3 regions of the Halopseudomonas maritima genome follow, and region 1 is predicted to be linked to each of the others. Evidence: predicted binding sites of a transcription regulator. Region 1 holds the regulator's gene; each other region holds the start of a gene.
What was found. The regulator LexA, encoded in region 1, represses DNA repair genes until DNA is damaged. The targets are predictions, from matches to a motif close to CTGTNTNNNNANACAG.

Region 1 (10,009 bases):
GCGACATGACCAGCGCCCAGCCGATGGATCGCCTGGTCTGCGGCGATGTTGGCTTCGGCAAGACCGAAGTCGCCATGCGCGCTGCCTTCCTCGCGGTGCACAGCGGCAAGCAGGTGGCTGTGCTGGTGCCCACCACCCTGCTCGCCCAGCAGCACTACAACAGCTTCAAGGACCGCTTTGCCAACTGGCCGGTCCGCGTCGAAGTGATGTCACGCTTCAAGTCTGCCAAAGAGGTCAAAGCCGCCGCCGCCGAGCTGGCCGAGGGCAAGGTCGACATCATGATCGGCACCCACAAGCTGCTGCAGGGCGACGTGCAGTTTCAGGACCTGGGGCTGGTTATCATCGACGAAGAGCACCGCTTCGGCGTGCGCCAGAAAGAGGCGCTCAAGGCGCTACGCAGCGAAGTAGACGTGCTGACTCTCACGGCCACGCCTATTCCACGCACCCTGAACATGTCCTTCTCGGGCATGCGCGACCTGTCGATCATTGCCACCCCGCCGGCGCGCCGCCTGTCGGTCAAGACCTTTGTCATGGCGCAGCAAAAGCCGGTGGTCAAGGAAGCCATCCTGCGCGAGCTGCTGCGCGGCGGTCAGGTCTATTACCTGCACAACGAGGTAGAGACCATCGAGAAGTGCGCCGCCGACCTGGCCGAGCTGGTGCCAGAAGCCCGTATCGGCATCAGCCACGGCCAGATGCCGGAACGGGCGCTCGAGCAGGTGATGCGAGACTTCTACCACCGCCGCTTCAATATTCTGGTGACCAGCACGATCATCGAAACCGGTATCGATGTTCCCAGTGCCAACACCATCATCATCGAGCGCGCCGACAAGTTTGGTCTGGCACAGCTGCACCAATTGCGCGGCCGCGTCGGTCGCAGCCACCACCAGGCCTACGCCTACCTGCTGACTCCAGAGGGCCGCAAGGTCACCAGTGACGCGGAGAAACGGCTGGAAGCCATTGCCGCAGCGCAAGACCTGGGCGCCGGCTTTACCCTGGCGACCCACGATCTGGAGATTCGCGGCGCCGGCGAGCTGCTCGGCGAAGGCCAAAGTGGCCAGATTCAGGCCGTTGGCTTCACCCTTTACATGGAAATGCTCGAGCGCGCGGTCAAGGCTATCAAGCAGGGCAAACAACCCGAGCTAGAACAACCACTGGGCGGCGGCACCGACATCAACCTGCGTCTGCCGGCGCTAATCCCCGAGGACTACCTGCCGGATGTGCACGCGCGCCTGATTCTCTACAAACGCATCGCCAACGCAACCGACGACGAGGCACTGAAAGACCTGCAGGTAGAAATGATCGACCGTTTCGGCCTGCTACCCGAGCAGGTCAAGACGCTGTTCCGCATCACCGCACTCAAACTACACTGCGAACCGCTGGGTATCAGCAAGATCGACGTAGGCGCCGAACACGGCCGCATCGAGTTTGCCGCCGACACCAGCATCGACCCGATGATTCTGGTGCGCATGATTCAGGACAGCCCGCAACGCTACCGACTTGAAGGCGCCACGGTATTTCGCTTCAATGCCCCCATGGGCAATGCCGAATTGCGCCTGAACACCGTCGAGGCGCTAATCGAGCGCCTGACAGATACCCCGGCTAACACCACCCCACAAGGCAAAGGAAAACGCCCATGAAACAGTTGAGCAACGCGCTCGGCCTGCTACTGCTGAGCACCCTGCTCGCCGTCGCCCCACTGGCACAGGCAGAAGACTACCTGGTTGAGGTGGTCTTCTTCGGACAACCCTCGGCACCGCTGGTGCAGGGCACTCCGCCAGACCTGGATTGGGACGCCAACGCGATTGACCTGGCATCAACCGCCCGCCCCGACGTCCGCAGCATCGACAAGACCCGCTACCGCCTGGATGAGCAGGCGCGCAAACTGGAGCAGAGCGGATATCAAATCTACCTGCATCAGGCCTGGACTCAACCGCTGGACAACGAACTGGTGGTGGCCCTGCACCGCGGCCGGGCGGACAACGGCATCTATCCGGTTCAAGGGTTGGTGCGCCTGAGCCAGGACAACCTGACCGAGCTGCAAGTGGCTTTCTGGCGTAATCGCCCGACCGCCGAGCTGGGACTGCAAGCCGCCACGTCGGTGATCTCCGAGCAGTTGCACCAGACCCGTGCTTTGCGCGTGAACGAAGTGCATTACCTCGACCATCAAAGCCTCGGCATGCTGGTGACCATCAGCCGCTGAGCAATACCGCCGGCGGCTTAGCCTGCCGGCGCCACCACCTCGCGCAGTACAGCCCGCACCTGCTGCATGCCAGCCTTCACCACCGCCTCGATAGCGGCCATGGTGATCACCTCACTCGATTTGCCCGCCGCCGGATTGACCACCAGCGCCAGACAGGCGTAAGCCAGCCCAAGTTCCCTGGCCAGGGCCGCTTCCGGCATACCGGTCATGCCAACCAGGTCAGCGCCATCACGCTCCAGCCTGCGGATCTCCGCTGCCGTTTCCAATCGCGGCCCCTGAGTTGCTGCATACACGCCACCGTCACGACAATCGACCCCCTGAGCCGCAGCTGCCGCTAGCAGACGCGTTCGCAGTTCAGCGTCGTAGGGGTCGGCAAAGTCCACGTGCACCACCTCTTCCAGGCCGTCCTCGTAAAACGAGGAAGGTCGACCCCAGGTGTAATCGATCAGTTGATCGGGGACACAAAAGCGACCGGTAGGCAGATCAGCGTGGATACCACCGACCGCGTTGACCGCAACGATGCGACTAACGCCCGCCTCGCGCAGGGCCCACAGGTTGGCCCGGTAGTTCACCCGGTGCGGCGGGATGGTATGCGGGTGGCCGTGTCGCGCCAGAAAGCACACCGGCTGACCAGCCAACTCACCCTGCACCAGCGGCGCAGAGGTATCGCCCCAAGGCGTGTGCGGCCGGCTTTCGCCGGTCAAACGCAACCCTTGCAGCTGACTCAGGCCGGTACCGCCAATGACGCCCCACAACCCGCTCATGCCTCACTCTCCTGGCTGGCGCGACGATCAGCCTGCGGCGCACCCTGACTGGGCTCGTCGGCCTGCTGCGCGCGGCGCAGCTCGAGGGCATCCGGCAGGTGCAGGGTAGATGTCGGAAAGGCAACCTGTGCCTCGTGCCCTTCGATGATGCCAAGAATCTTCAACAGCACATCTTCCTTGACCCGGTGAAACTCCGCCCACACAGGCGTGGTAAAGCAATAGATAAAGAAGTCCACCGACGAGGGCGCACAACGATCAAAGAACACCATCAGCGTCTGGTCCTGATCGATGTCTTCGTGCCCCTGCAACATCTGCCGTACATCCGCAACGATCTGCTCCATACGGTCAATGTCCGCATAGCGGATGCCAATATGCTCGTAGATACGTCGATGGCTCATACGTGAAGGGTTTTCCACCACGATGTTGTTGAAAATCGCGTTGGGAATATACAGCGGACGCTTGTCAAAGGTGCGGATGCGGGTCAGCCGCCAGCCGATATGCTCAACGGTGCCTTCGATGTTGCGGTCCGGTGAACGCACCCAGTTACCGACCACAAAGGGTCGATCCAGATAGACCATCAGGCCGCCGAAGAAGTTGGCCAGCAGATCTTTGGCGGCAAAGCCCACCGCCAGACCACCAATCCCGCCAAACGCCAGCACACCGGAGATGCTGTAACCCAGTGATTGCAGTATCACCAGCACCGCGGTAATAACCACCGAGGCTCGCAGCAGCTTGCCTACGGCGCTGACTGTGGTCTGGTCGGCCGGCTTGGCGCGATAGCGCGGGTCCACCAGGCGCCGCTCAATCTGTCGCATCAAACGCAGCAGGAACCAGGCCAGCAGTACAATCAGCAATACCCGCTGAATCTGATCAAGCACCTGCTCCAGCGCCTGATCCATCTGCACGGCAGTGATGCGGGCAGCCCACATCAACCCCATACTCCAGATCATCACCCAGGCCGGACGCCGCGCCGCATCTACCAGCGCATCGTCCCAGATATTACGGGTGCGCTCGGCGCGGCGCTGTATATGATCGAGCACACGCTTGGCGATATAAGCCAGCACCAGGGCCGAAAACACCACGGCAAAGACCTGGTAAATCCAGTACTCACCAATCAACGGTAGCTGCTCTATCTGCTCTGGCAGCTGTTCCAGTAAGTCATTCAAACCAGCTCAAACTCCTTTAATACAGAGACCGCGGCGCGCCACTGTGGCGTAGCGCGGTAGTCAGACATAACAGGTTGACGCGCAAGCATGCGCGCAATGCGCTCAGGCGCCTGCAGCCCAATTCGCTGGGCGTGCACCAGACCCTCTTCAGCCGCGGCCCGATCGTTGCAGATCAGCAGCATGTCGCCGCCGGCAGCCTGAGCCGCATCTATACGCTCGGGGATGCCCCCCACGGCATGCGCGCCGGCCATGGTCAGATCATCACTGAAGATCACACCGTCAAAGCCCAGCTCCGCGCGCAAAATCTCCTGCAGCCAACGCGAGGAAAACCCGGCCGGCAAACTGTCGACCTGCGAGTAAACCACGTGGGCCGGCATGATGCCGTCCAGCTTGCCAGCGAGCCGAGCGAACGGCACCAGGTCGCTGCGCCGAATCTCATCAAGCGAGCGCTCGTCCACCGGCAACGCAAAGTGGGAGTCGGCCTCGGCCCAGCCGTGACCGGGAAAGTGTTTACCGGTTGCGGCCATGCCAGCACTGCGCAAGCCCTCAAGATAGGCTGTCGCCAGCCGCGTAACCCGCTCCGGATCACCGCCCAGCGAACGGTTGCCAATCACCTGGCTGCGGCCATGGTCCAAATCCAGCACCGGGGCAAAACTGATGTCGATGCCGCACGCCAGCATTTCGGTGGCCATTACCCAGGCCGCCGTACGCGCCACGGTGTCAGCATGCTCATCGGACACCGCCGCCACGTCCGCCAACGCCGGCAAACGCAACACATCACGGCGCAGGCGCTGTACCCGCCCCCCCTCCTGATCGATAGCAATCAGCATGTCCGGACGCTCAGCGCGGATGGCGCGCACCAGCTCACTGACCTGCTGCGGTGACTCGGTGTTGCGGGCAAACAGAATTAGGCCGGCCACCTCGGGTTGACGCAACAACTGCCGATCCTCCGCCTGCAGCCACAGGCCGGGCAGATCCAGCATCAATGCACCCTGTTTCAATGCGAACTCTCCTGACGAAATACGCGATAACGCCTGCCTGCTGCCACCATGGCGCTGCTCTCAGGCGTCTATCTGGACCAAGCAACCGACCGGCGTACAAGCGAACAGTTCCACCATGTCTTCGTTGCGCATCCGTACGCAACCATGAGACAGCGGGCGACCCATCGGCTGATCATCACCGGTACCGTGTATATAGATGTAGCGTCGCTGCGAATCGACACTGCCGCCGCGGTTGAAACCAGGCTCCTCACCGCACAACCAGAGAATGCGGCTGAGAATCCAATCACGCTGCGCGAAGGCTGCAGCGAGCTCAGCAGACCAAACCTCACCGGTTGGCCGCCGGCCAATAAACACCGCGCCCAACGGCTGACCTTCGCCAATGCGCGCGCGCACCCGGTGCAGGCCACGAGGCGTGCAGCCCGAGCCCTCAGCTTCACCCGCGCCGTTGAGCGCCGTAGATACCGGATAGCGGCACACCGGCTGACCATCGACAAAACCGACGAGCTGCTGATCAGAAAGGGAAATATGGATATGGTCGAGCTGCATGTCACCTCCAACGCTGCGCACACCATAGCGGACGGCGCAGCCAAGGTAAATGCAGCTAAATCAGACGGCCTCGGCCTGCTGCCCTGCTACCGCACTGTCGGCGCGCATACCGGCGGCCAGGAACGGCACCATCAGGCGCAATACGCTATCAACCGGACGCGGCTCACCCAGCTCAGCCTCGGCGATGGCACGCAGCGCCTTCATGCTGGACATGGTGAAAGCGGCACTACCGAGCATGAAATGCACGCGCCAGAACAGCTCCTGTGGTGGGATTCCGGGTACAGCACCGACAACCAGTCCCATATAGCGCTGGAACACCTTGCCGTACACCTCGCTCAGATACTTGCGCAAATGCCCCTGACTCTGACTGAAGGCAAGCCCCAACAAACGCATGAATGTCGCCAAATCATTGCCGCTGCGCGGCTTGACCGCCAGCGCCTGATCGACCAGCATCTCAAGCAGGGTTTCGAGGCTTTGTGTGCTGTCTCCACGCTGCTCGCGCTGATCCAGCTCACGCTCCAGGCTGCTGACAAAAGGGTCAAGAAAACGCACAAAGACCGCTTGAATCAGCGCCTTCTTGGACCCGAAGTGGTAATTGACCGCAGCCAGGTTGACCCCGGCCTTGCTGGTGATCAAGCGCAGCGAGGTTTCGGCAAACCCCTTCTCTGCGAACAGTTGCTCAGCGGCATCCAGTATGCGCTTGACGGTATCAGACTGCGCCATGCGTCCCCCACAGATAGCAAACGATTGGTTACAAACAAGTGTTTCAAACATACGTTTAAAACATTAGACCGTCAACCCTGCTACCCCGCCATACGGCGCAGCGCGTACCTCCCCGCTCATCAGCCCGCTCCTCACCCGCAACGCCCAAGCAACCAGGAAAATCAGCCAATGGGGTTGTCGCGACCAAACAACTGTATATAATCCCAGATACTGGATAAAAACACAGGCACCCTTCCATGCAGAAGCTAACCGCACGACAACAGCAGGTTCTGGCCTTCATCAAGGAGTACATGGACGGCAACGGGTACCCACCTACCCGCGTCGACATAGCCAAGACACTGGGCTTCAAATCCCCCAACGCCGCCGAAGATCACCTGCGCGCACTGGCACGCAAAGGCGCTATTGAAATGATCCCCGGCGCTTCCCGCGGCATTCGCCTGCCCGAGTCAGAAACTGACAACAGCGAAGGCCAGCTGCCCGTCATCGGCCGTGTCGCCGCAGGCGCTCCGGTTTTGGCGCTGGAGAACGTAGAGGATCATTGCCGCATTGATCCGGACTTCTTTCAGCCACGCGCCGACTACCTGCTGCGTGTTCAGGGAGAAAGTATGCGCGACATCGGCATTATGGATGGCGACCTGCTGGCAGTGCACCGCACCAGCGAAGCGCGCAACGGCCAGATCGTCGTGGCACGTATCGGCGAAGAAGTGACCGTAAAACGCTTTCAAAAGCAGGGCCGCAAGGTCTCGCTGATTGCCGAAAACCCGGACTTCAAACCAATCGAAGTCGACCTCACCGAACAGGACCTTACCATTGAAGGTTTAAGCGTCGGCGTTATCCGTCGCTGAGGAGCTGATCATGCAGTACGCCCGCACCGAACAACAGACCCTGACCCAGGCCGACCTGTTTCATAACGCCCTGATGGCCAGCCAACTCAAACACGAGCGCCTTGAGACCGCGTCCAGACAACCCGTCGAGGACATGGAAGGCAGCTATAGCGAGATGAGCCTGCAAGGCAGTGCGCGCCAGTGTCTGCAATGGCTTGCACCGGTACTGCGTGATCTGAGCACACGTAACAGCCGGCGCTGGCTGACACTGATCGACCCACCCGCAGCCGTCAGCCAGCAGTGGTTACGCGGTGCCAACCTTGACCCGCAGCGCATCATGATTGTGCGCTCCAAGTCCGGCATGGACACACTGACCCTATGCTGTGACCTGCTGAAGATGGGCGGCAGCCATACCGTGGTCAGCTGGCTCGACAAGGACAGCTGCATCGCGCCTCGGCTTGAGCGCGCCGCCCGCAGCGGTCACTGCCACAGCCTGAACGTGCATCTGGGCTGATACAAAGAAAAAGGCCAGCTTCTCAGCTGGCCTTTTTGTATCCCTTCGACGCTCAATGCAGAACCCGATCCTCCGGGATCAACTCGCCATCTTCGTCTTCATCGTCCACCATGTGCCCGGCCATTTGCATGCCGGCGCTGATCATGACCTTGGCGACTTCAATGTAGTTGCCTTGCAGATATTCGCGCGCATCGTCGGAGAACTCGATCACCAGCAGCGGCTCCCCTTCCTCGTCGGAGCGACGCAGCGCTACCTTGCCGTTGGCGAGTTCGACGATTTCCAGAAAGGGTGAGGACATGACGCGGTTCTCCTGTATGACAGCGGCGCAGTGTAACACAGCGCCACCCTCAGGGCATCCGCACTACCACTCCTGCATACCGTCACGGTATGCAGCCACGCGCTCGGACAGCGCTTGCAGAGCGTCCTGCGCATCGCTACTGCTCCACTCGGTGGCAGCAACCGCGCTACTCGCTATCAGCGACTGGGCGTTGCTGTCAGCCGGCACCGGCGGCGCTTGCAGGCGCTGCCAAGCACCGACTACGCCAGCCAGCCAGGTGCCCTTGCTATCCGCCAGCTCGGTCAACTCGGCCAATTCCGGGCCGGGAAAGCGCTGCACTACCGACGGCACCAGCACGGCCTCAACCTGACGTGCGTCAACCAGTGGCCAGCGGTAGCGGTCGGCCACCTCATGGATCAGGGCTAGCGCCCCGCGGTACAAGTGAAACACCGCGTGTTCACGGTGGTACTGCGCCTGAGTCAGGGCATCCAGCGCATTGCTGCTCTCTGCCTGCTGCCAGGACTCGATCGCCTTGCGCGCAAAGAACAGCGCCTGATTGGTGCGGGTATAAGCTTCATTGGCCATGGCTGATCACCTCAACGCTTGGCTTTCTTGCTGCGACTGTCATCCACCGACCACTTCTTGCCATCGTGGAATGCACGCCAGCCAGTCGGCTTACCTTCAACTTCCGTCTGTACGTACTGCTCCTTGGTCTTGCGACTATAGCGCACCACGGTCGGGTTACCTTCCGGGTCAGCGACCGGCGCATCCAGCAGAAACTGGTACTTGGGATCGATTTCGCTCTTGTGTGGCAGCAACTCCTTAACCAGCGGCGCGCGGGTTTCCCGGTTTTTCGGGAACTGGCTTGCCGCTAGGAACAGCCCTGAAGCGCCATCACGCAGGACGTAGACGTCATCCACCTTCTCGCACTTGAGTTCCGGCATGGGCACCGGGTCGGCCTTGGGCGGCGCTGCCTCGCCATTGCGCAGCAGTTTGCGGGTGTTCTTGCACTCGCTGTTGGTGCAGCCGAAATACTTGCCGAAGCGGCCCGTCTTCAGCTGCATTTCACTGCCGCACTTGTCGCACTCCAGCGTCGGGCCATCGTAGCCCTTGATCTTGAACTGACCCTCTTCGATCTCAAAGCCGGAACAGTCCGGGTTATTACCGCAAACATGCAGCTTGCGACGCTCATCGATCAGGTAGCTGTCCATCGCCGTGCCACACAGCCCGCAACGATGCTTACCGCGCAATACGCGCGACTCGCCCTCGTCATCATCAGCGGCCACTTCGTTACCCGGCACCAGGTTGATGGTGGCCTTGCAGCGCTCTTTGGGTGGCAGCGCGTAACCAGAACAGCCGAGAAATACGCCGGTGGACGCCGTACGAATCATCATCGGCCGGCCACATTCATGGCAGGCAATATCGGTTAGCGTCGGCTGATTGGCGCGCATCCCCTTGTCGTCGCCGGACGCAGAGGCGGTGCTGAGCTTGGCACTGAAATCGCTGTAGAAGTCATTCAGCACCTTCTTCCAGAGCACTTCGCCCTGAGCAACGTCGTCCAGCGACTCTTCCATGTTGGCGGTAAAGCCATAGTCCATCAGGTTCGGGAAGCTCTCGTTAAGGCGCTCGGTCACGATGTCGCCCATCTTTTCGGCGTAAAAGCGACGATTATTGAGCGTGACGTACCCACGATCCTGAATGGTGGAAATGATTGATGCATAGGTCGAAGGACGGCCGATACCGCGCTTCTCCAGCTCTTTTACCAGACTCGCCTCGGCGTACCGCGCCGGCGGCTTGGTAAAGTGCTGTTTGGGGTCCAGGGCCTGCAGCGCCATGACGTCATCAACCTGAATCTCGGGCAGCACCTCGTCCTCACCGCCCTTGCCCTGCTGCGGCATAACACGGGTGTAACCGTCAAACTTGAGGATGCGACCCTTGGCACGCAGCTCGAAGTCGCCGGCAGCCACCTGAATATTGGTGGACAGGTACTTGGC
Region 2 (10,009 bases), 510 kb from region 1:
GCCACGCTGTACGACATCGGCTTCAACTACTTCTTCAAGGCACCGACCGACGAGCATGGCGGTGACCTGGTGTTCTTCCAGGGCCACGCCTCCCCCGGCATCTATGCCCGCGCCTTCCTTGAGGGCCGCATCAGCGAAGAGCAGATGGAAAACTTCCGCCAGGAGGTCGACGGCAAGGGCCTGTCGTCCTACCCGCACCCCTGGCTGATGCCCGACTTCTGGCAGTTCCCGACCGTCTCCATGGGCCTGGGCCCGATTCAGGCGATCTACCAGGCGCGCTTCATGAAATACCTGGAGCACCGCGGCTTTATCGAGCCCGGCAAGCAGAAGGTCTGGTGTTTTGTTGGCGACGGTGAAACCGACGAGCCGGAAACCCTGGGCGCCATCTCGCTGGCCGGTCGCGAGAAGCTGGACAACCTGATCTTCGTTATCAACTGCAACCTGCAGCGCCTGGACGGTCCGGTGCGGGGCAACGGCAAGATCATTCAGGAACTGGAAGGCAGCTTCCGCGGCGCCGACTGGAACGTTATCAAGGTGATCTGGGGCCGCATGTGGGACCCGCTGTTTGCCAAGGACGACAACGGCCTGCTGCAGCAGCGCATGGAAGAAGCCGTCGACGGCGACTACCAGAACTACAAGGCCAAAGACGGTGCCTTTGTACGCGAACACTTCTTCGGCACCCGCCCCGAGCTGCAGGAGATGGTCAAGGACCTCTCCGACGAAGAAATCTGGAAGCTCAACCGTGGCGGCCACGACCCCTACAAGGTCTATGCGGCTTACCACGACGCGGTCAACCACGAAGGTCAACCGTCAGTCATCCTGGCCAAGACCATCAAAGGGTACGGCACTGGCGCCGGCCAGGGCCAAAACACCGCGCACAACACCAAGAAAGTCGATATCGACAGCCTGAAGAAATTCCGCGACCGCTTCGACATCCCGGTCAACGATGATCAGCTGGAGAAACTGCCCTTCTACAAGCCGGAAGAAGGCAGCGCAGAATACAAGTACCTGCACGCCCGCCGCGAAGCACTGGGTGGCTATATGCCCCAGCGCCGCGTCGAAAGCCAGCGCGTACCGGTCCCGCCGCTGGACACCCTGAAGGCGATTCTGGACGGCACTGGCGACCGCGAGATCTCCACCACCATGGCCTTTGTGCGCATCCTGTCGCAGCTGGTCAAAGATAAGGAGCTGGGCTCGCGCATTGTGCCGATTGTCCCGGACGAGGCCCGTACCTTTGGTATGGAAGGCATGTTCCGTCAGCTCGGCATCTACTCCTCGGTCGGCCAGCTGTACGAGCCGGTCGACAAGGATCAGGTGATGTTCTACCGCGAGGACAAGAAAGGCCAGATCCTCGAGGAAGGCATCAACGAGGCCGGCGCCATGTCCAGCTGGATTGCCGCCGGTACTGCCTACAGCACCCATAACCAACCGATGCTGCCGTTCTACATCTTCTATTCGATGTTCGGCTTCCAGCGTATCGGCGATCTGGCCTGGGCCGCTGGCGACAGCCGCGCCAAGGGCTTTTTGATCGGCGGCACCGCTGGCCGTACCACGCTGAACGGTGAAGGTCTGCAACACGAAGACGGTCACAGCCACCTGCTGGCCTCGACCATCCCGAATTGTCGCAGCTACGACCCGACCTACGGCTACGAGCTGGCAGTGATCATTCGCGAAGGCGCACGCCGCATGATGGAGGAGCAGGAGAACGTCTACTACTACCTGACCGTCATGAACGAAGCCTACGCCCAACCGGCCATGCCCAAGGGCAAAGGCGTGGAAGACGGCATCATGCGCGGCATGTACCTGCTCGACTCCACCGGCAAACCGGGCGATCTACATGTGCAGCTGATGGGCTCCGGCACCATCCTGCGTGAAGTGCGTGAAGCCGCCGCCATTCTGAAAGACGATTTTGGCGTTACCGCCGACATCTGGAGCGTGACCAGCTTCAACGAGCTGCGCCGTGACGGCCTGGCAGTCGAGCGCGACAACCGTCTGCACCCGAGCCGCAAGGCCAAGGCCAGCTTTGTCGAGCAGTGCCTGGACAAGCGTCAGGGGCCGGTTATCGCCGCCACCGATTACATGAAGCTGTATGCCGACCAGATTCGCCAGTGGGTTCCGGCGCCGTACAAGGTGCTGGGCACCGATGGTTTCGGCCGCAGCGACAGCCGTCGCAAGCTGCGTCAGTTCTTCGAAGTGGACCGCCACTGGGTGGCCTACACCGCGCTCAGCGCGCTGGTGGAGCAAGGCAAGCTCAAGCCCAAGGTGCTGACCGACGCGCTCAAGGCATTCGGTATCGACCCTGCCAAGACCAACCCGCTGGACTGCTGAGGAGAACCCCATGAGTGAACTCATCAAGGTGCCCGACCTCGGCGGTGAAGGCGAGGTCATTGAAATTCTGGTCAAAGAAGGCGACCAGGTTGAAGCCGAACAATCGCTGGCCGTAGTCGAGTCTGACAAGGCGAGCATGGAAATTCCGTCGCCCAAGGCCGGCACGGTCAAAGCCATCAAGTTCAAGCTGGGCGACAGCCTGAAAGAAGGCGACCCGCTGATCGAGCTGGAAGTCGAAGGCGGCGAGCAAGCCAAGCAGGACGACACCAGCAAGCAACCTGCCAAAGCCGAGAGCAAGGCAGAGCAGCCCGCCGAGCCTAAAGCCGACACCAGCGCCGAGCAGCAAAAGCCGGCCGCTGGCGGGGGTAGCCGCAGCGAAGCCGTCAAGGTGCCCGACCTGGGTACCGACAGCGCCCGCGTGATCGAGATTCTGGTCAGCAAGGGCGACCAGGTCGAGGCTGACCAGTCGCTGCTGGTGCTGGAGTCTGACAAGGCCAGCATGGAGCTGCCCGCGCCCTTCTCTGGTGTCATCGAGTCGATCGACATCAAGCTGGAACAAGACGTGAAAACCGGCGATGTGATCATGCAGATGCAGGTCAGTGGCGGCGACGGCGAGACCAAGGCAGAGTCGCAGCCCGCTGGGCAGCAAGACAAGCAGAGCGACGCCAAGCAGGCCCCGGCTGCTGCCAGCAGCGACACCGCAAGCGAAGAGCCCGCCAGCCCGCCGCCGGTCGGCGGCCCGAGCCGCGAAGGCGCCAAGGTACACGCCGGCCCGGCGGTACGCATGCTGGCACGCGAGTTCGGCATCGACCTGACCGACGTCAAACCCACCGGCCCGCGTGACCGCATCCTCAAGGAAGATGTACAGAAACATGTGCAGGCCGTCATGCAGCAACGCAAGGCAGCCCCTGCCGGCGCAACCGGTGGCAGCGGTATCCCAGCGGTGCCGGAGGTCGACTTCTCGCGCTTTGGCGAAGTCGAGACCGTGAACATGACCCGCCTGCAGCAGGTCGGCGCCAGCAACCTGCACCGCAGCTGGCTCAACGTGCCGCACGTCACCCAGTTCGATCTGGCCAATATCAGCGCGCTGGAAGCCTTCCGCAAGGAGCAGAAAGCGGCTGCCGAGAAAGCCGGCGTCAAGCTGACCGTACTGCCCTTCCTGCTCAAGGCCTGTGCCCATCTGCTGCGTGAGCAGCCGAACTTCAACGTCTCGCTGGCAGCCAGTGGCAAGCAGCTGATTCAGAAGAAGTACGTGCACATCGGCTTTGCCGTAGACACCCCGGACGGCCTGCTGGTACCGGTTATCCGTGATGTCGACAAGAAGAGCCTGCTGCAGCTGGCAGCCGAAGCGGCCGAGCTGGCCGACAAGGCACGCAACAAGAAGCTCGGAGCCGACGCCATGCAAGGCGCCTGCTTCACCATTTCCAGCCTGGGCCACATCGGCGGCACCTACTTCACGCCGATCGTCAACAGCCCGGAAGTGGCGATTCTTGGCGTCTCCAAGGCCACCATGCAGCCAGTCTGGGATGGTGCCAGCTTCCAGCCGCAGCTGATGCTGCCGCTGTCCCTCTCCTACGACCACCGCGCCATCAACGGCGCAGCGGCCGCGCAGTTCACCAAGCGTCTGGGTGAGTTGCTGGGGGACATTCGGACCATGCTGCTGTAACAAAGCCCCCGGTCACGGTATGCCGTGACCGGGGCACACCTCTTTAGGAAGCACCACGCCTACAAACGCTCAATGGTAGTCCCGGCTGCGCACATCCAGTTTTTGTAGCAACCCGGTCCGATCATGCAGCTGCCGGGCAATCACATGACGCACACCATCGCGCGCCTCAAATTGACCGCGCACCTCCAGCAGGCGTGAGCCGCGCAGCACCGCGCGCTGCCGCTCGGCCAAGTCGTTCCAGACAATCACATTGACCATGCCAAACTCGTCTTCCAAGGTGACAAAAGTCACCCCGGTCGCCGTCTGCGGGCGCTGGCGGCCGATCACCAGACCAGCCACCCGCACCGACTGATCCGGCGCCAACGCCAGTAGCTCACGTGAGCTGCGACAACCCAGCTCACGCAGCTGCTCGCGCAGCAAGGCCAGCGGATGCGGGCCCATGCTGGTGCCGAGGCTCGCGTAGTCGGCCTCCATGTCTTCCACTACCGAGGGCTGCGGGATCACCGCCGGGCTTTCCGTTTGGTCATGCTGCGCCTGCAAGAGCGGCAACTGCGGCTCAACCCCGGCCACGGCCCAACGTGCGCGAAACCGATTACCCGCCAGCCCGCGCAGCGCGCCTGCGTCAGCCAGTTGCGCACGGGCACGATTACTAAAACCGCCCCGCTGGGCCAGGTCGGCGACATCAACAAAGTGCTGCTGGGCGCGCGCCTGCAATAACCGCTCGGCATCGTTTCGATTCAGGCCTTTTACCTGCCGCAACCCAAGGCGAATGGCCGGTTGCGCTCCCTCCTGCTCGACCGCTTCCAGCGAGCAGTCCCAGTCGCTGTAGCGCACATCCACCGGACGAATCTCGATCTTGTGGCGGCGCGCATCCTGCAGCAACTGGTCCGGGCTGTAGAAACCCATCGGCCAACTGTTGATCAGTGCACAGGTAAAGGCCGCCGGCTCATGACACTTCAGCCAGCTACTGGCATAGCTGAGCAAGGCAAAACTGGCGGCGTGGGACTCGGGAAAGCCGTAACTGCCAAAGCCTTTGATCTGCTCGAAGATACGCTCGGAGAAGGCCTGACTGTAGCCGCGCGCCAGCATGCCCTCGGTCAGCCGCTGGCGGTGGTGCTCCAACCCGCCGTGGCGCTTCCAGGCGGCCATTGAGCGGCGCAGTTCATCCGCCTCGCCCGGTGTGTAGCCAGCGGCAACAATCGCCAGCTCCATTACCTGCTCCTGAAACAGCGGCACGCCCAGAGTGCGCTCGAATACCTTGCGCAGCTCAGGTGAGGGATAGTCGACCGCTTCTTCTTTATTACGGCGCCGCAGGAAGGGATGCACCATGTCGCCCTGAATCGGGCCGGGCCGCACGATCGAGACCTGAATCACCAGGTCATAGAAACAGCGTGGCCGCAACCGTGGCAGCATCGCCATCTGCGCCCGCGACTCGATCTGAAACACACCCACGGTATCGGCGCGGCTGATCATCTCGTAGGTCGGCAAATCATCCTGCGGAATGCTCGCCAGCGTCAGATCCCGGCCACGGTGGCGCCGCAACAGGTCGAAGGTGCGACGCAGCGCGCTGAGCATGCCCAGCGCCAGCACGTCGACCTTGAGCATGCCGACCGCATCCAGGTCGTCCTTGTCCCACTGGATCACCGTGCGTTCGGCCATGCTGGCGTTCTCGACCGGCACCAGGGTATCGAGCGGCGCATCGGACATGACAAAGCCACCCGGATGCTGCGACAGGTGCCGGGGAAAGCCGATCAGCTCACCAGCCAGCGTCAGTACCCGATGCAGCCAGGGGTTATTCACGTCGAATCCGGCCTCGGCCAGACGCTCGGCGCTGGGCAGCTGCTTGCTCCAGCGACTGCAGCAGCACCCGAGCTGATCAATTTGCTCCTGCGGCAACCCGAGCGCGCGCGCCACATCACGTACTGCACCGGCCGACAGATAACGAGAGACCACCGCGGTCAGCGCGGCGCGTTCACGGCCATAGCGGCGAAAGATGTACTGGATGACCTCCTCACGCCGCTCGTGCTCAAAGTCCACATCGATATCCGGTGGCTCGTCACGCTCACGGGATATAAAGCGTTCAAACAGCAGGTTGCTGCGCGACGGATCAAGCTCGGTAATGCCGAGTGCAAAACATACGGCAGAGTTGGCGGCAGACCCGCGCCCCTGACAGAGAATCTGCTGCTCGCGGGCAAAGGCGACGATGTCCTGCACGGTCAGAAAGTAGCTGTCGTAGGCCTTCTCGGCAATCAGCGCCAGCTCGTGCTCCAGCTGCGTTCGCACCTTGTCACTGACGCCGTTTGGCCAACGCCAGGCCGCACCGCGCCAGGTCAGCTCACGTAACCAGCTGGACGACGTATGCCCCTCCGGCACCAGCTCACGCGGATACTGGTAGCGCAGCTCACTCATGTCGAACTGACAACGCGCGGCGATACGGCGGCTTTCCTCAAGCAACGCAGGCGGATAGATCGCCGCCAGCGCCGACAGGCTGCGCAAATGGCGCTCGCCATTGGCAAACAGCCGGCTACCCGCTTCCATGACCGTGCAGTGATGACGCAGCGCGGTCAGCGTGTCCTGCAGTGCGCGCCGTCCGCGCACATGCATGTGCACATCTCCCGCCGCAACGCTGGGCAAGCCGAGCCGCGCGGCCAGCCCCTGCAACTGATCCAGCTTGCACGCATCATCCGGCCCACGGTGCAGCTCGACCGTCAGCCAAAGCCGGCCTGGCAACAGCTGCTGCAATTGCCGACCGTGCTCCTCATCCTGGCCGTGGCGCGGCAGCCAAAGGCCCAGCAAACCGTCGAGTCCGTCGGCCAAATCCTCAAGCCGCAGACAGTACTCGCCCTTTTCAGCTCGGCGGCGGGCCAGGGTCAGCAAGCGGCAGAGGCGCTGATAGCCAGTCAGACTCTCGACCAGCAATACCAGTTTGGGGCCGTGCTCCAGCTGAATTTCACTGCCGACAATCAGCTTCAGGCCGCACTCATGCGCCGCCTGCCAGGCACGGACGATCCCGGCCAGGCTGGCCTCGTCGGTAATCGCCAAGGCGTCATAGCCGTGCTGGCGGGCGCGGGCAAACAGCTCCTGCGCACTGGACGCCCCGCGCTGAAAGCTGAAGTTGGAGAGACAATGCAGCTCGGCGTAGCCCGTGCTCATGCAAACCACCCATGCACCCAGAACGGGCCGGGGTGCCCGGCAGCATGAAAAGCCCAGGCCCGGCGCCCGTCGCGGGTTTCAATCAGGTAGTAGTCACGCCGCACGTCGTCGCCATCCCACCAGCCGGACTCAATCCGCTCCGGCCCGGCCAGCACCCGCGGGAACAGATCATTGAGCAGTACCGGTTCGGCCAGCAGCCAGCCGGGGCGCGGCCCGGCCGGACGCGCGGCGGCGTCACCCCGCTCCTGCGCCAACCAACTGCGCTCGGGGCGGTGTTCATCCACCGCCGCCAGCGGCTGCACTACCTTGTCGCCCAGGCGCGCGCGCAGTCGCTCACAGACCTGCAGCCAGTTCTGCGACTGCTGTGGCCGGTTACTGAACAGCTCTGCTGCGGCCGGTACAAAGCGCGGCAAGTCCTCGGCCAGCAGGGTCAGCGCCTGCACCGGTGCGGCAAGCTCCAACCGCTCCAGCCGCCCCCGCGCCAATTCAAACAGCCGCTCGCCGTCACGCTCTGCGCCCAACAAACCGACCGACACCTCACTGGCCGGCTGGCGGCGGTGCTCCAGTTGCAGCACAAAGCGCTGCACGCCACAGTCCCGCCCGGCCAGAAAGGTCGCCAGATCGCCAATCAAACGCCGTAACGGAAACAGCAGCGAGGTATTCGACTCGACATCAAAGTTGAACTCGATGCGCTGGCGAAAATGATCCGGTGGCTGATAACAACTCAGCGCCAGCGGATGATGCCCCTGCAACTGATCAAGATGTGCCAGCAACTGCGGCGGAAAACGCTTGGCCAGCCCGTCACGCGGTAGCTCCAGCACCTGCTGCAGGCGGCGCAAGCCCATGCGCTGCAAGCTCTCAATTAGCTCGCCCGGCAGGCCACTGCGCGCCACCGGCAAACGCTGCAGCTCGGCCGGTAGCGCCAGCTCGTCTACCGCCAAACCGTCTGCCACGTTGGCCAGCACCCGCGCTGCCAAGGGGTTGGGCGCCAGCACCAGCCGGTGCTGAAAGCCCAGCGCCTGCAGCTCGGCGCGCAGGCGTTGTTCAAGCTCAGGCCAGGGGCCGAACAGACGCAGGCTGGAGGCCACCTCCAGCAACAGAGTGCGCGGGAAATCCAAACTCACATGGCCGCTGAAACCATAGGCCCAACTGGCCAAAAACTGCTGCCAATACTCGGTCTGCGCCGGGTCGTGTTCAACCGTATCAAAGGATTCCAGCAGCGTCCGTGCCTGGGTCAGACTCTGCCCCGAACGTAGTCCCTGTGCACGCGCCGACTCATTGACTGCCTGCAACACACGCCGCTGCGGCGGCCCGCTGAGCAGCGCCAACGGCGCCGTTGGATCGTCACGGCTGCGTAGCACCGCATCCAGTGCCAACTGGGGAAAGAGAATGCAAAGCCAGCGCATGGCAGCCTCACAGCGAAACCGGCACAGACCGCACCGGCGCCACCCCGCCCCGGCACTTGAGCACCCGCCACTGCCTGGGCTGGCGCTCCTGCAGCAGCCTCAAGGGCGCTGGCGACGGGTTGTCTGCAGCGCGCCGATCACGCAGCACAAAAGCCAGGGTCTGGCCGCTGTCAGCCGCCACCTGCAAGCGCCGCAGGGCGCGGTCATCAACCTGCTCCGGCCAGCACAGCACAGCGCCGCAGCTGCCCGAGCGCAGACACTGCTCTGCCGCCCATAGCCGCTCAGCACCACTGACCTGCAGCAGCGACACCTGTGCCAGCATCACCCCCGCCGCCTGCCAGGCCGGCGCAAAGGGAATCGCCGGCGCCCCCACCAGCACCACCCGCTCCCCCGCCTGGGTCAAGCGCGCCAGCAGCGGCCAGAGCAACTGCAATTCGCCACTGCCGGGCGCGCCCAGCAGAATCTCGTTCAGCGCCGCCAGCTGCCAGCCACCACCGGGCAACAACGCATCCAGCGCCGCATGCCCGGTCGGCTGCTCAGCCACCGGCTCACTCCGCTGCCGCCCACGCCAGACACGACGCGTCTCCAGCAACCGATCAAGTGCAACCACCGCGCCCATGAAAACCTCAGCAAAACACTGTATATACGTACAGCATATTTATTCACATGGTATCGGTCAATTGCAAACAGACAGGCACGACCAACGGTCTGCGATCACGGCGCTAGGAGTGGCCTGCACGCGGTATTGTCTATTGCGGACGCGACATGTCGCGTCCCTACGGGTGGGTGTTCTTTGGGCATACGTGGCACAGGAGGTCGCAGGCGGTGCCGACGCCTGCGGGCGTAGGGCCACGGCATGCCGTGGCCGTGCATCGGTTATGCACGGAGTAGAGCGAGGGTGCGGACGCGATATATCGCGTCCCTGCGAGGGGGCCAGCGCAGATTCGCGAGATTGGCGTAGGGGCACAGCATGCTGTGCCCGAAAGGCGTCGATACCACGCAAGGAAGCCAGCTCAATCGCTGGCAAGCAGGATCAGCAATCCCGCTGACGCAACCACTCCAGATCCTCAGGACGAGTAATCTTCAAATTATCAGCCCGCCCCTCAACCAACAACGGCGCCTGCCCCGCCCACTCCATGGCAGAAGCCTCATCGGTAATCAGCGCACCCGCTGCCAGCGCGGCGCTAAGCGCCTGCTGCAAGGGGCCGAGACGAAACATCTGCGGGGTATAGGCCTGCCAGAACTGGCTGCGGTCCGGCGTTGCCGTAACCCGCCCATCTGGGCCGATCTGCTTGAGGGTGTCGCGCACCGGTACCGCCAGCAAGCCGCCGACCGGATCACTTGCCAGCGTACTCAGCAGCTTGTGCAGGTCGCCATCGGTGAGATTGGGGCGGGCCGCATCGTGCACCAGCACCCAATCGTCATCGGCCGCACCCAGCTCACGCAGTGCGATAAG
Region 3 (10,009 bases), 960 kb from region 1:
GACGGTTGTCTTCAAACGTCAGGCTGATGCGCTCTTGCACCCGATCGTTGTGGCCGGATTCCAAGCTGTAGAGGTAGTCCCAGCGGTTAGGATGAAAGGTATCCTGAATCAGCGGGGTGCCCATGATGTAGCGCACCTGGCGAGTGGTCATGCCGGGGCGCAGCTGATCAACCATTTCCTGGGTGACGACGTTGCCTTGCTGGATATCGATCTTGTATATGCCGGGAATAATGCCGCAGCCGGAGAGCAAGGTAATAGATGCACTGCATAACAGTATGCAAAGGTTTCGATTAAAGCTTTTTCGCGTCACGTGCTAACATCCGCTATCGTGGAATGGCTGAAAAGCCTCGATCATACCCGACTCATACCGCCCTGCGAAGCGCTGAACGAGAATACTACCCATGGTTGAAAATCAAGAACTCCGCAAAGCCGGCCTGAAGGTCACCCTGCCGCGGGTGAAAATCCTGCAGATGCTGGACGGCTCGAATGAGCGCCACATGAGCGCCGAGGACGTTTATAAGGCATTGATGGAGGCGGGCGAAGATGTTGGCCTGGCAACCGTCTATCGCGTATTGACTCAGTTTGAAGCCGCAGGCCTGGTTGTGCGGCACAACTTCGACGGCGGACATGCTGTCTTTGAGCTGGCTGACGGCGGGCATCACGACCACATGGTCTGTGTGGACACGGGCGAGGTGGTTGAATTTTTCGATGCGGAAATCGAGCGTCGTCAGCGCGAGATCGTTAAAGAGCACGGTTTCGAACTGGTCGAGCACAATCTTGTGCTGTACGTCCGCAAGCCGCAGAAGTAGTTGTTGCGGCGAGAAAAAAGCCGGGCTTTGCGCCCGGCTTTTTTGTTTTTCTGGCTCAGTCTGCGGTGGTGCTGAGCAGCTTGCGCGCGTGGGCCAGCGATTCGTCAGTCAGGTCAATGCCACCCAGCATGCGTGCGACTTCCTGAATGCGGGCCTCAGTGTCCAACTGGTCTATGCAGGTACGGGTGCTGCTGCGAGTCTGTTGTTTGCGTACGAACAGGTGCTGATGGCCTTGCGCTGCGACCTGTGGCAGGTGGGTAACCGTCAGCACCTGTCCGCGGGCGCCGAGCTGGCGCAGTAGTTGGCCGACGATCTCGGCGGTTGGCCCGCCGATGCCCACATCCACCTCATCAAATACCAGCGTGGGCACGCGGGATGTTTGCGCCGTTATCACCTGGATGCCGAGGCTGATACGTGACAGTTCGCCGCCGGAGGCGACCTTGGCCAGCGACTTGGCGGGTTGGCCCGGGTTGGCGCTGACCAAAAATTCAACATTCTCCAGGCCGGTGACCGGGTAGCTGTCAGCGTCCAGAGGGGTTAGTTGCAACTCAATGCGTCCGCCCGGCATGCCAAGGCGCTGAATCTCCTGGGTCACTGCCTTGGCCAGTTTGCTGGCGCCTTTGTTGCGCTGGGCCGAGAGCTTTTCGCTGAGCTGGCGATAGTGGGCTTGATAGGCGGTCAGTTCTTCCTGCAGGCGCTCGGCGTCGGCGGCCTGTTGCTGCTGGCCTTCGAGTTCGTCAATCAGTTGCTGCTGCAAAACCGGCAGTTCGGCCGGCTGAATGCGGTGCTTGCGGGCCAGCTCAAAGATCGCGCTCAGGCGCTCTTCTACATATTGCTGGCGCTCCGGGTCGGCCTCGAAGTGATCCAGATAGCGGGTCAGTTCGCCCACGGCCTCTTCAATCTGAATCTGGGCGCTGGCAATCAGGTCGCTGGCTTCGCCCAGTTGGCTGCTGTGATTCTTGAAGCCGTCAAGGCGCTGCAGGCTGGCGGTCAGGGCTTCGAGCACGCTGCCGGCATCGTTCTCGCTGCAGATGTTGATGACCTGTTGGCAGGAGTGCAGGATCTGGTCGGCGCTGGCCAGCTGGCGCTGCTCGTTTTCCAGTTCATCCAGTTCGCCATCCTGCAGGCTGAGGTTGTCCAGTTCGTCCAACTGGTAGGTCAGCAGTTGCTGGCGTGCGCTTTGCTCTTCGCTCTGGCGGCTGGCCTGCAACAGGGCTTTCTCGGTCTGGCGGCAGCGCTGTGCGGCGAGCTGAACTTGGCGCGCCAGTTCGCCGGCGCCGGCGTATTCGTCGAGCAGGCGGCGGTGGGTCTCTGTTTTCAGCAGCGACTGGTGTTCATGCTGGCTGTGAATGTCGATCAGCATTTCGCCCAGGGCGCGCAGATCCTGCTGGGGGCAGGGCGAGCCGTTGATGTAGCCGCGTGAGCGGCCCTCTGCGGTGATGACGCGACGCAGGATGACTTGCTCGTCGTCCTGCGTCAGGTCGCGTTCGTCCAGCCACTGACGGGCCTCCGGGATGTCGCTGATATCGAAGGTGGCAAGAATGTCCGCCTTGTCGCTGCCCGGACGCACGGCACCGCTGTCGGCGCGGTCGCCGAGGGTTAGGGCCAGGGCGTCGAGCATGATCGACTTGCCGGCGCCGGTTTCCCCGGTGATCACGCTCATGCCGCCGCCCAGATCCAGCTCCAGGTTGTCGACGATGGCGTAGTTGTTGACCGCGAGATGGACCAGCATGGCGCGTGCTCCTGTTGATTGTTCTGGTTGTTTATACAGTAGTTTTCCCGGTGTCTACAAGTCCTCTCAATCTGTCTTTTGATCTCCCCTTGAAGGTTGTGGGAATGGCCCCATATAGGTTGCCAGGCAATGCCAGCGACGCTGGCGGATCATCATTGACAGGCTGTGAGCCCAGTGCCGCAGCGCCATAACCCTATGACAGGAGAAAGACATGGCAGAGGAACAGAGACCGGATCTGCAGGATCAGGACGCGGCTACCGAGGCAGCCGTTGAAACGCCTGAGGGCGATCTTGCGGCGCGCGTGGCGAGTCTTGAAGAACAGCTTGCTGCCGCTCAGGATCAGGCTCTGCGGGCCGTCGCCGATGTGCAGAACGCCCGCCGCCGTGCCGAGCAGGACGTAGAAAAGGCGCACAAGTTTGCGCTTGAGCGCTTTGCCAATGACCTGCTGCCGATCGTCGACAGTCTGGAGCGTGGCCTGGAGCTGTCCAGTGCCGACGATGAAGCTATCAAGCCGATGCGCGAAGGTATCGAACTGACCCTGAAGATGTTCGCCGACACCCTGGCCCGCTTCCAGGTGGTGCCGGTCGTGCCCGAGGGTGAGCCCTTCAACCCGGAGCTGCATCAGGCCATGGCGATGGAAGAGAGCGCCGCCGTTGAAGCCAATACCGTGCTCAAGGTGTTCCAGAAGGGTTACACCCTGAGTGGTCGCCTGCTGCGCCCGGCCATGGTTGTGGTGAGCAAGGCTCCGGCCGCCGGCACTCAGTCGATTGACGAGCAGGCTTGAAATTGATTTTGCAGACCCCATCAAGGGTTCATGCACAGATAAACAGCGCCGCTGACTGAACGCGGCAGCCAGATTCGGAGAGAAGCATATGGGCAAGATTATCGGTATCGACCTGGGGACCACCAACTCCTGTGTCGCCATTTTGGAAAACGGTTCCGCCAAGGTTATCGAGAACGCCGAGGGTGCGCGCACCACGCCGTCCATCGTCGCCTACACCAACGACGGCGAAACCCTGGTTGGTCAGTCTGCCAAGCGTCAGGCGGTCACCAACCCGCAGAACACCCTGTACGCGGTCAAGCGTCTGATCGGTCGTCGGTTTGAAGAAGACGTCGTACAGAAAGACATCAAGCTGGTGCCGTACAAGATCGTCAAAGCCGACAATGGTGATGCCTGGGTTCAGGTAAACGACGAGAAGATGGCGCCGCCGCAGGTATCGGCCGAAGTGCTGAAGAAAATGAAGAAGACCGCCGAAGACTACCTCGGCGAGCCGGTCACCGAAGCGGTTATCACCGTGCCGGCCTACTTCAACGACAGCCAGCGTCAGGCCACCAAGGACGCCGGCCGCATCGCCGGTCTGGAAGTCAAGCGCATCATCAACGAGCCGACCGCAGCCGCTCTGGCCTACGGTATGGACAAGGCGCGTGGCGACTCCACCGTGGTCGTCTACGACCTGGGTGGCGGCACCTTCGACGTGTCCGTGATCGAAATTGCCGAAGTAGACGGTGAGCACCAGTTTGAAGTGCTGGCCACCAACGGTGACACCTTCCTGGGTGGTGAAGATTTCGACATGCGTCTGATCGACTACCTGGCAGACGAATTCAAGAAAGAGAACGGCGTTGATCTGCACAACGATCCGCTGGCGCTGCAGCGTCTGAAAGAAGCCGCTGAAAAGGCCAAGATCGAGCTGTCTTCCAGCCAGCAGACTGACGTTAACCTGCCGTACATCACTGCAGATGCGTCCGGTCCGAAGCACCTGAACGTCAAGGTGACTCGCGCCAAGCTGGAGTCGCTGGTTGAAGACCTGATCAAGCGCAGCATCGAGCCTTGCCGCATCGCTATGCAGGATGCTGGTCTGGACGTGTCCGAGATCAACGAAGTGATTCTGGTTGGTGGTCAGACCCGTATGCCGCTGGTGCAGAAGACCGTTGCCGAGTTCTTCAACAAAGAGCCGCGCAAAGACGTCAACCCGGACGAGGCGGTTGCCATTGGTGCTTCCATCCAGGGTGCGGTGCTGGCGGGTGACGTGAAAGACGTACTGCTGCTGGACGTGACCCCGCTGTCGCTGGGTATCGAAACCATGGGCGGCGTGATGACTGCGCTGATCGAGAAGAACACCACTATCCCGACCAAAAAGTCGCAGGTGTTCTCCACTGCTGACGACAACCAGACTGCCGTGACTATTCACGTGCTGCAGGGTGAGCGTAAGCAGGCGTCGCAGAACAAGTCGTTGGGCCGCTTTGACCTGGCCGACATTCCGCCGGCGCAGCGTGGCGTGCCGCAGATCGAAGTCAGCTTTGACATCGACGCCAACGGTATTCTGAACGTGTCTGCCAAAGACAAGGCGACTGGCAAAGAGCAGTCCATCGTGATCAAGGCGTCTTCCGGTCTGTCGGATGACGAAATCGACAAGATGGTGCGTGATGCCGAGGCCAATGCCGAGGAAGATCGCAAGTTCGAAGAGCTGGTGACCGTGCGCAACCAGGCCGATCAGCTGGTCCATGCCACGCGCAAGACGCTGAGCGAGGCGGGCGACAAGGCGACTGACGAAGAGAAGGCTGCCATTGAAACCGCGCTGAGCGATCTGGAAGCAGCGATCAAGACCGGTGAGAAGGAAGAGATCGAAGCCAAGATCAACGCGCTGTCTGAAGCGTCCGGCCCGCTGGTTCAGAAAATGTACGCCGAGCAGGCTCAGGCCGGTCAGGCTGAAGGTGCAGCGGCAGGCGCGGAGTCTGGTAACGACGCCGACGACGTGGTCGATGCCGAGTTCGAAGAGGTCAAGGACAACAAGTAAGTCCTTGATGAACCGGGCCGGGCGGTGCGTTGAACGTGCTGCCTGACCACTCTGCCAGGCAACGCGGGAGCTTCTCCCGCGTTGCCGTTTGTGCCGAGTGTCTCTCTGAGGGAAATCGAACACATGTCCAAGCGTGATTATTATGAAGTGCTGGGGGTCGAGAAGGGCGCCAGCGAGGCCGAGCTGAAAAAGGCCTATCGCCGTCTGGCGATGAAGTACCACCCTGACCGTAACCCGGATGACGAAAAGGCCGAAGAGAAGTTCAAGGAGGCCACCGAGGCCTACGAGATTCTGACTGACGCCAACAAGCGCGCCGCCTATGACCAGTACGGTCACGCCGGTGTGGACCCGAACATGGGTGCTGGTGGTGGTGGTTTCGGGGGCGGTAACTTCTCCGACATCTTCGGCGATGTCTTTGGTGACATCTTTGGTGGTGGCGGCCGGGGCGGCCGTTCCAGCGTGCAGCGCGGCAGTGACCTGCGTTACACCCTGGAGCTGGACCTGGAAGAGGCGGTACGTGGCACCTCGGTGACCATCCGTGTGCCGACTCTGGTTGGCTGTGAAACCTGCGATGGCAGCGGTGCCAAGAAAGGCACTACGCCGGTGACCTGTACCACCTGTGGCGGGCATGGCCAGGTGCGTATGCAGCAGGGCTTTTTCTCGGTGCAGCAGACCTGTCCGCGTTGTCATGGTACCGGCAAGATGATTACCGATCCGTGCAAGGACTGTCACGGCGAAGGTCGCGTAGAGAAGCAGAAGAATCTGTCGGTCAAGGTACCTGCCGGTGTTGATACCGGTGACCGCATTCGTCTGGCCGGTGAGGGTGAGGCGGGTGTCAACGGTGGTCCGGCGGGCGACCTGTATGTTGTCGTCTCGGTGCGCGAGCACAAGATCTTCCAGCGCGATGGCAAAAACCTTTACTGCGAAGTGCCGATCAGCTTTGTTGATGCCGCACTGGGTGGTGAGCTGGAAGTGCCGACGCTGGATGGCCGCGTCAAGCTGAAGATTCCGGAAGGGGCGCAGACTGGCAAGCTGTTCCGTCTGCGTGGCAAGGGCGTGACGCCGGTGCGTGGTGGTTCGCCTGGCGATCTGCTGTGCCGCGTTGTGGTCGAGACGCCGGTCAATCTGACCAAGCGTCAGCGCGAGCTGCTGGAAGAGCTGCGCCAGACCCTTGAGGAAGAGGGCTCCAGTCAGTCGCCGCGCGCCAAGAGCTGGTTTGATGGCGTGAAAAACTTCTTTGAAGACATGAAATTCTGAGTCAGGAGCGCAACATGAGACGTATTGCGGTAATTGGCGCAGCCGGGCGCATGGGCAAGATCCTGATCGAGGCGATTGGCCAGGTTGAAGGTGCTGCCCTGACCGCAGCCATTGAGCGCCCTGATAGTTCTCTGGTTGGTGCCGACGCGGGTGAGCTGGCGGGCGTTGGTCGCCTTGGCGTGGCGATTAGCGGTGATCTGGAGCAGGTGGTTGGCGACTTTGATGTGCTGATCGACTTTACCCATCCGACCACCACGCTGGTCAATCTGCAGGTCTGCCGTGCGGCGGGCAAGTCGATGGTGATTGGTACAACAGGCTTCTCTGAAGCAGAGAAGACGCTGCTGGCCGAGGCGGCCAAGGATATTTCCATTGTTTTTGCGCCCAACTTCAGTGTCGGGGTGAATCTCTGCCTCAAGCTGCTGGATATGGCGGCCCGCGTGATGGGTGATGATGCTGATATCGAGGTGATCGAAGCACACCATCGCCACAAGGTTGATGCGCCCTCCGGCACGGCCTTGCGTATGGGTGAGGTGGTTGCTGATGCGCTGGGCCGTGACCTGTCAAAGGTGGCCGTATATGGCCGTGAGGGGCAAACCGGCGCGCGTGATCCGCAGACCATTGGTTTTGCTACCGTGCGTGCTGGTGATGTGGTGGGCGATCACACGGTGCTCTTTGCGACCGAGGGCGAGCGTGTGGAGATTACCCATAAGGCCTCCAGTCGCATGACCTTTGCCAAGGGCGCGGTGCGCTCTGCTATGTGGCTGACGGATCGTGATCGAGGGCTGTTTGATATGCAGGATGTGCTGGGCCTGAAAGACTGAGGCATTGCTGCATGAAAAAAGGCACCGCAACGATCGTTGCGGTGCCTTTTTTGTGTGCGCAGGTTTTACTGGGTGCCGGCGCTGGCTTCGGTCAGGTTGGCCTTCTCGCGGGCCAGGTCGTCGAGGGCCTGGGTGTTTTTGCTCAGGTAGAACGCTGCAATGGTGGGAACCCAGTCGGCGTGATGGTTGATGAGTCGTGGCTGGATAAAGCTGTACTGCTTGTCCAGTTGGTCGAAGGTTGCCTTGTGCTCGGGCAGTAGCGACTTGAGTTCGCCTGAGCCGGTATTGATGCGGGCATCCAGCTCATCGAAAAGGCCTTCCTTGTTCGGTAAAAAGTAGACGCCGACGGAGCTGAACATGTTGTTTTGATAGAGCAGCAGGATGCGGTTGGTGTCGATGCTTTGGCGATGCAGTGCCTGCAGGTCCGCCGGCGCGTCGACTGTTTCGGCGTTATAGAGCTCTGCTGCGGCGTTTTCCAGCTTGCCGTGGGCCATCATGATGCGGTTGACCGTTGCCAGGCTGTAGTGGGCCTGGTCGTCGGGCATGGCTTCCAGTTCGCGGATCAGCGCTACAAAGTCGTTGTACAGCGGGCGCAGCGTTCTCTGGTCATCCATCTGCCGCAGCAGAGCGTCCATGCGGCGCAGGGCGCTGTTGTAGCTTTCCCGGTTGCCCGGCTCGCGCACGCGCTCGAAGAGGTTGTTGTCGATCAGCAGGTAGGTGCCTGCTTCAAAGCTCTCGCTGCGAAATTCGTGCAGTGCCTGCAGGCGCAGCGGGTCGGCGTGAGTGAGCGAGGCGATGAGCAGCAACGGCAGCACAAGGATGTGTTTCAAGTGCATTTGCATGTTAGGTGTCCCCAGGTCCTGTGTTGTTCTTGTTGTGTTTTCCAGGCGTCTGAAGCGCTCTGGTAACGGTCTTTGCCGTTTGTTCTGGGCTCCTGCCCGGTGGTCAACAACCCGTGTTTTAACACAGACGGCGGGGATAATGAAGATGCGCGGCGGGTGCGGCGACGGCCTGCAGGGCTCGTCTGCGGTGTGGATATTTCGGCCTCAAGCCGTTAAACTATTGCGCTAATCTGTCTATTCAGCGCGTATCTGACAATGCCTATTGCGAGCGGGATGTTGTGTTTACCACTTCATTCCCGCTTTTGTGCAGCCCGCGTTTGGTGAAACGTGTCAGTTCTTTCGGAGGTTTTCTTGTCCAAGCCAGCCATTCTCGCACTCGCCGACGGCAGTATTTTCCGTGGTGAGTCCATCGGCGCCGACGGTTCCAGCGTTGGCGAGGTCGTCTTCAATACGGCCATGACCGGTTACCAGGAGATCCTCACCGATCCTTCCTATGCGCGTCAAATCGTCACTCTTACCTACCCGCACATCGGCAACACCGGCGTTACGCCTGAGGACGTTGAGTCCGATAAGGTGCAGGCTGCCGGTCTGGTGATTCGCGACCTGCCTTTGCTGGCCAGCAACTGGCGCTGCAAGCAGACCCTTGATGATTACCTGCGTGAAAACGGCATTGTTGCCATCGCGGGTATCGATACGCGCCGCCTGACGCGCATTCTTCGCGAGAAAGGCTCCCAGAACGGCTGTCTGCTGGCAGGTGATGACATTTCCGAAGACAAGGCGCTGGAGCTGGCGCGCGGCTTCCCGGGCCTGAAAGGCATGGACCTGGCCAAGGAAGTGTCGGTCAAGCAGAGCTATGAGTGGCGCTCCAGTGTCTGGAACCTGGAAACCGACAGCCACCCTGAGCTGGCCGATGCCGAGCTGCCGCACCACGTTGTCGCTTTCGACTACGGCGTTAAGCACAACATTCTGCGCATGCTGGTCGCACGTGGCTGCCGCCTGACGGTGGTGCCGGCGCAGACGCCTGCTTCCGAGGTGCTGGCCCTGAACCCGGACGGCGTATTCCTGTCCAACGGCCCGGGCGACCCGGAGCCCTGCGACTACGCGATTGCCGCGATCAAGGAGATTCTGGAAACCGATATTCCGGTCTTCGGGATCTGTCTGGGCCACCAACTGCTGGCGCTGGCCTCCGGTGCCAAGACCGTGAAAATGGGTCACGGCCATCATGGTGCCAACCACCCGGTTCAGGATCTGGATACCGGTGTTGTGATGATCACCAGTCAGAACCACGGTTTTGCGGTTGACGAAACCAGTCTGCCGGCCACTCTGCGTCCGACTCACAAGTCGCTGTTCGACGGCACCCTGCAAGGTATCGAACGCACCGACAAGGCGGCCTTCAGCTTCCAGGGTCACCCTGAGGCGAGCCCTGGTCCGCACGACGTGGCACCGCTGTTCGACCGTTTCATCGACGCCATGAAAAAACGCGCCTGAACCCCGGTACACCCTAGGATTTGTAAACGACTATGCCAAAACGTACAGACATTAAAAGCATTCTGATCCTCGGCGCCGGCCCTATCGTCATCGGTCAGGCCTGTGAGTTCGACTACTCCGGCGCTCAGGCCTGTAAGGCCCTGAAAGAAGAAGGCTTCCGCGTCATCTTGGTCAACTCCAACCCGGCGACCATCATGACCGATCCGGCCATGGCCGACGCCACCTACATCGAACCGATCAAGTGGCAGACTGTTGCCAAGATTAT

Region 2: a site for LexA is predicted at 9,191-9,206, ahead of imuA (translesion DNA synthesis-associated protein ImuA). Genes of this name have one in related genera too.
Region 3: a site for LexA is predicted at 2,565-2,580, ahead of recN (DNA repair protein RecN). Genes of this name have one in related genera too.

Annotation. Positions count from the first base shown of each region.
Region 1 covers NZ_CP079801.1:3,460,294-3,470,302, reverse strand. The annotation lists gene mfd (transcription-repair coupling factor) at 1-1,637, shown strand, start outside; gene HV822_RS16055 (CsiV family protein) at 1,634-2,200, shown strand; gene HV822_RS16050 (S-methyl-5'-thioinosine phosphorylase) at 2,218-2,964, opposite strand; gene HV822_RS16045 (mechanosensitive ion channel family protein) at 2,961-4,130, opposite strand; gene nagZ (beta-N-acetylhexosaminidase) at 4,127-5,113, opposite strand; gene HV822_RS16035 (L,D-transpeptidase) at 5,192-5,677, opposite strand; gene HV822_RS16030 (TetR/AcrR family transcriptional regulator) at 5,738-6,400, opposite strand; gene lexA (transcriptional repressor LexA) at 6,637-7,245, shown strand; gene sulA (SOS-induced cell division inhibitor SulA) at 7,256-7,738, shown strand; gene HV822_RS16015 (hypothetical protein) at 7,791-8,036, opposite strand; gene HV822_RS16010 (DUF6586 family protein) at 8,100-8,600, opposite strand; gene topA (type I DNA topoisomerase) at 8,612-10,009, opposite strand, start outside.
Region 2 covers NZ_CP079801.1:2,953,249-2,963,257, reverse strand. The annotation lists gene aceE (pyruvate dehydrogenase (acetyl-transferring), homodimeric type) at 1-2,328, shown strand, start outside; gene aceF (dihydrolipoyllysine-residue acetyltransferase) at 2,339-3,994, shown strand; gene HV822_RS13675 (error-prone DNA polymerase) at 4,064-7,168, opposite strand; gene HV822_RS13670 (Y-family DNA polymerase) at 7,144-8,553, opposite strand; gene imuA (translesion DNA synthesis-associated protein ImuA) at 8,561-9,172, opposite strand; gene ispD (2-C-methyl-D-erythritol 4-phosphate cytidylyltransferase) at 9,587-10,009, opposite strand, start outside.
Region 3 covers NZ_CP079801.1:2,504,721-2,514,729, forward strand. The annotation lists partial or broken gene HV822_RS11510 (outer membrane protein assembly factor BamE) at 1-277, opposite strand, end outside; gene fur (ferric iron uptake transcriptional regulator) at 402-809, shown strand; gene recN (DNA repair protein RecN) at 865-2,541, opposite strand; gene grpE (nucleotide exchange factor GrpE) at 2,753-3,325, shown strand; gene dnaK (molecular chaperone DnaK) at 3,414-5,336, shown strand; gene dnaJ (molecular chaperone DnaJ) at 5,460-6,593, shown strand; gene dapB (4-hydroxy-tetrahydrodipicolinate reductase) at 6,608-7,414, shown strand; gene HV822_RS11545 (hypothetical protein) at 7,480-8,256, opposite strand; gene carA (glutamine-hydrolyzing carbamoyl-phosphate synthase small subunit) at 8,608-9,744, shown strand; gene carB (carbamoyl-phosphate synthase large subunit) at 9,777-10,009, shown strand, end outside.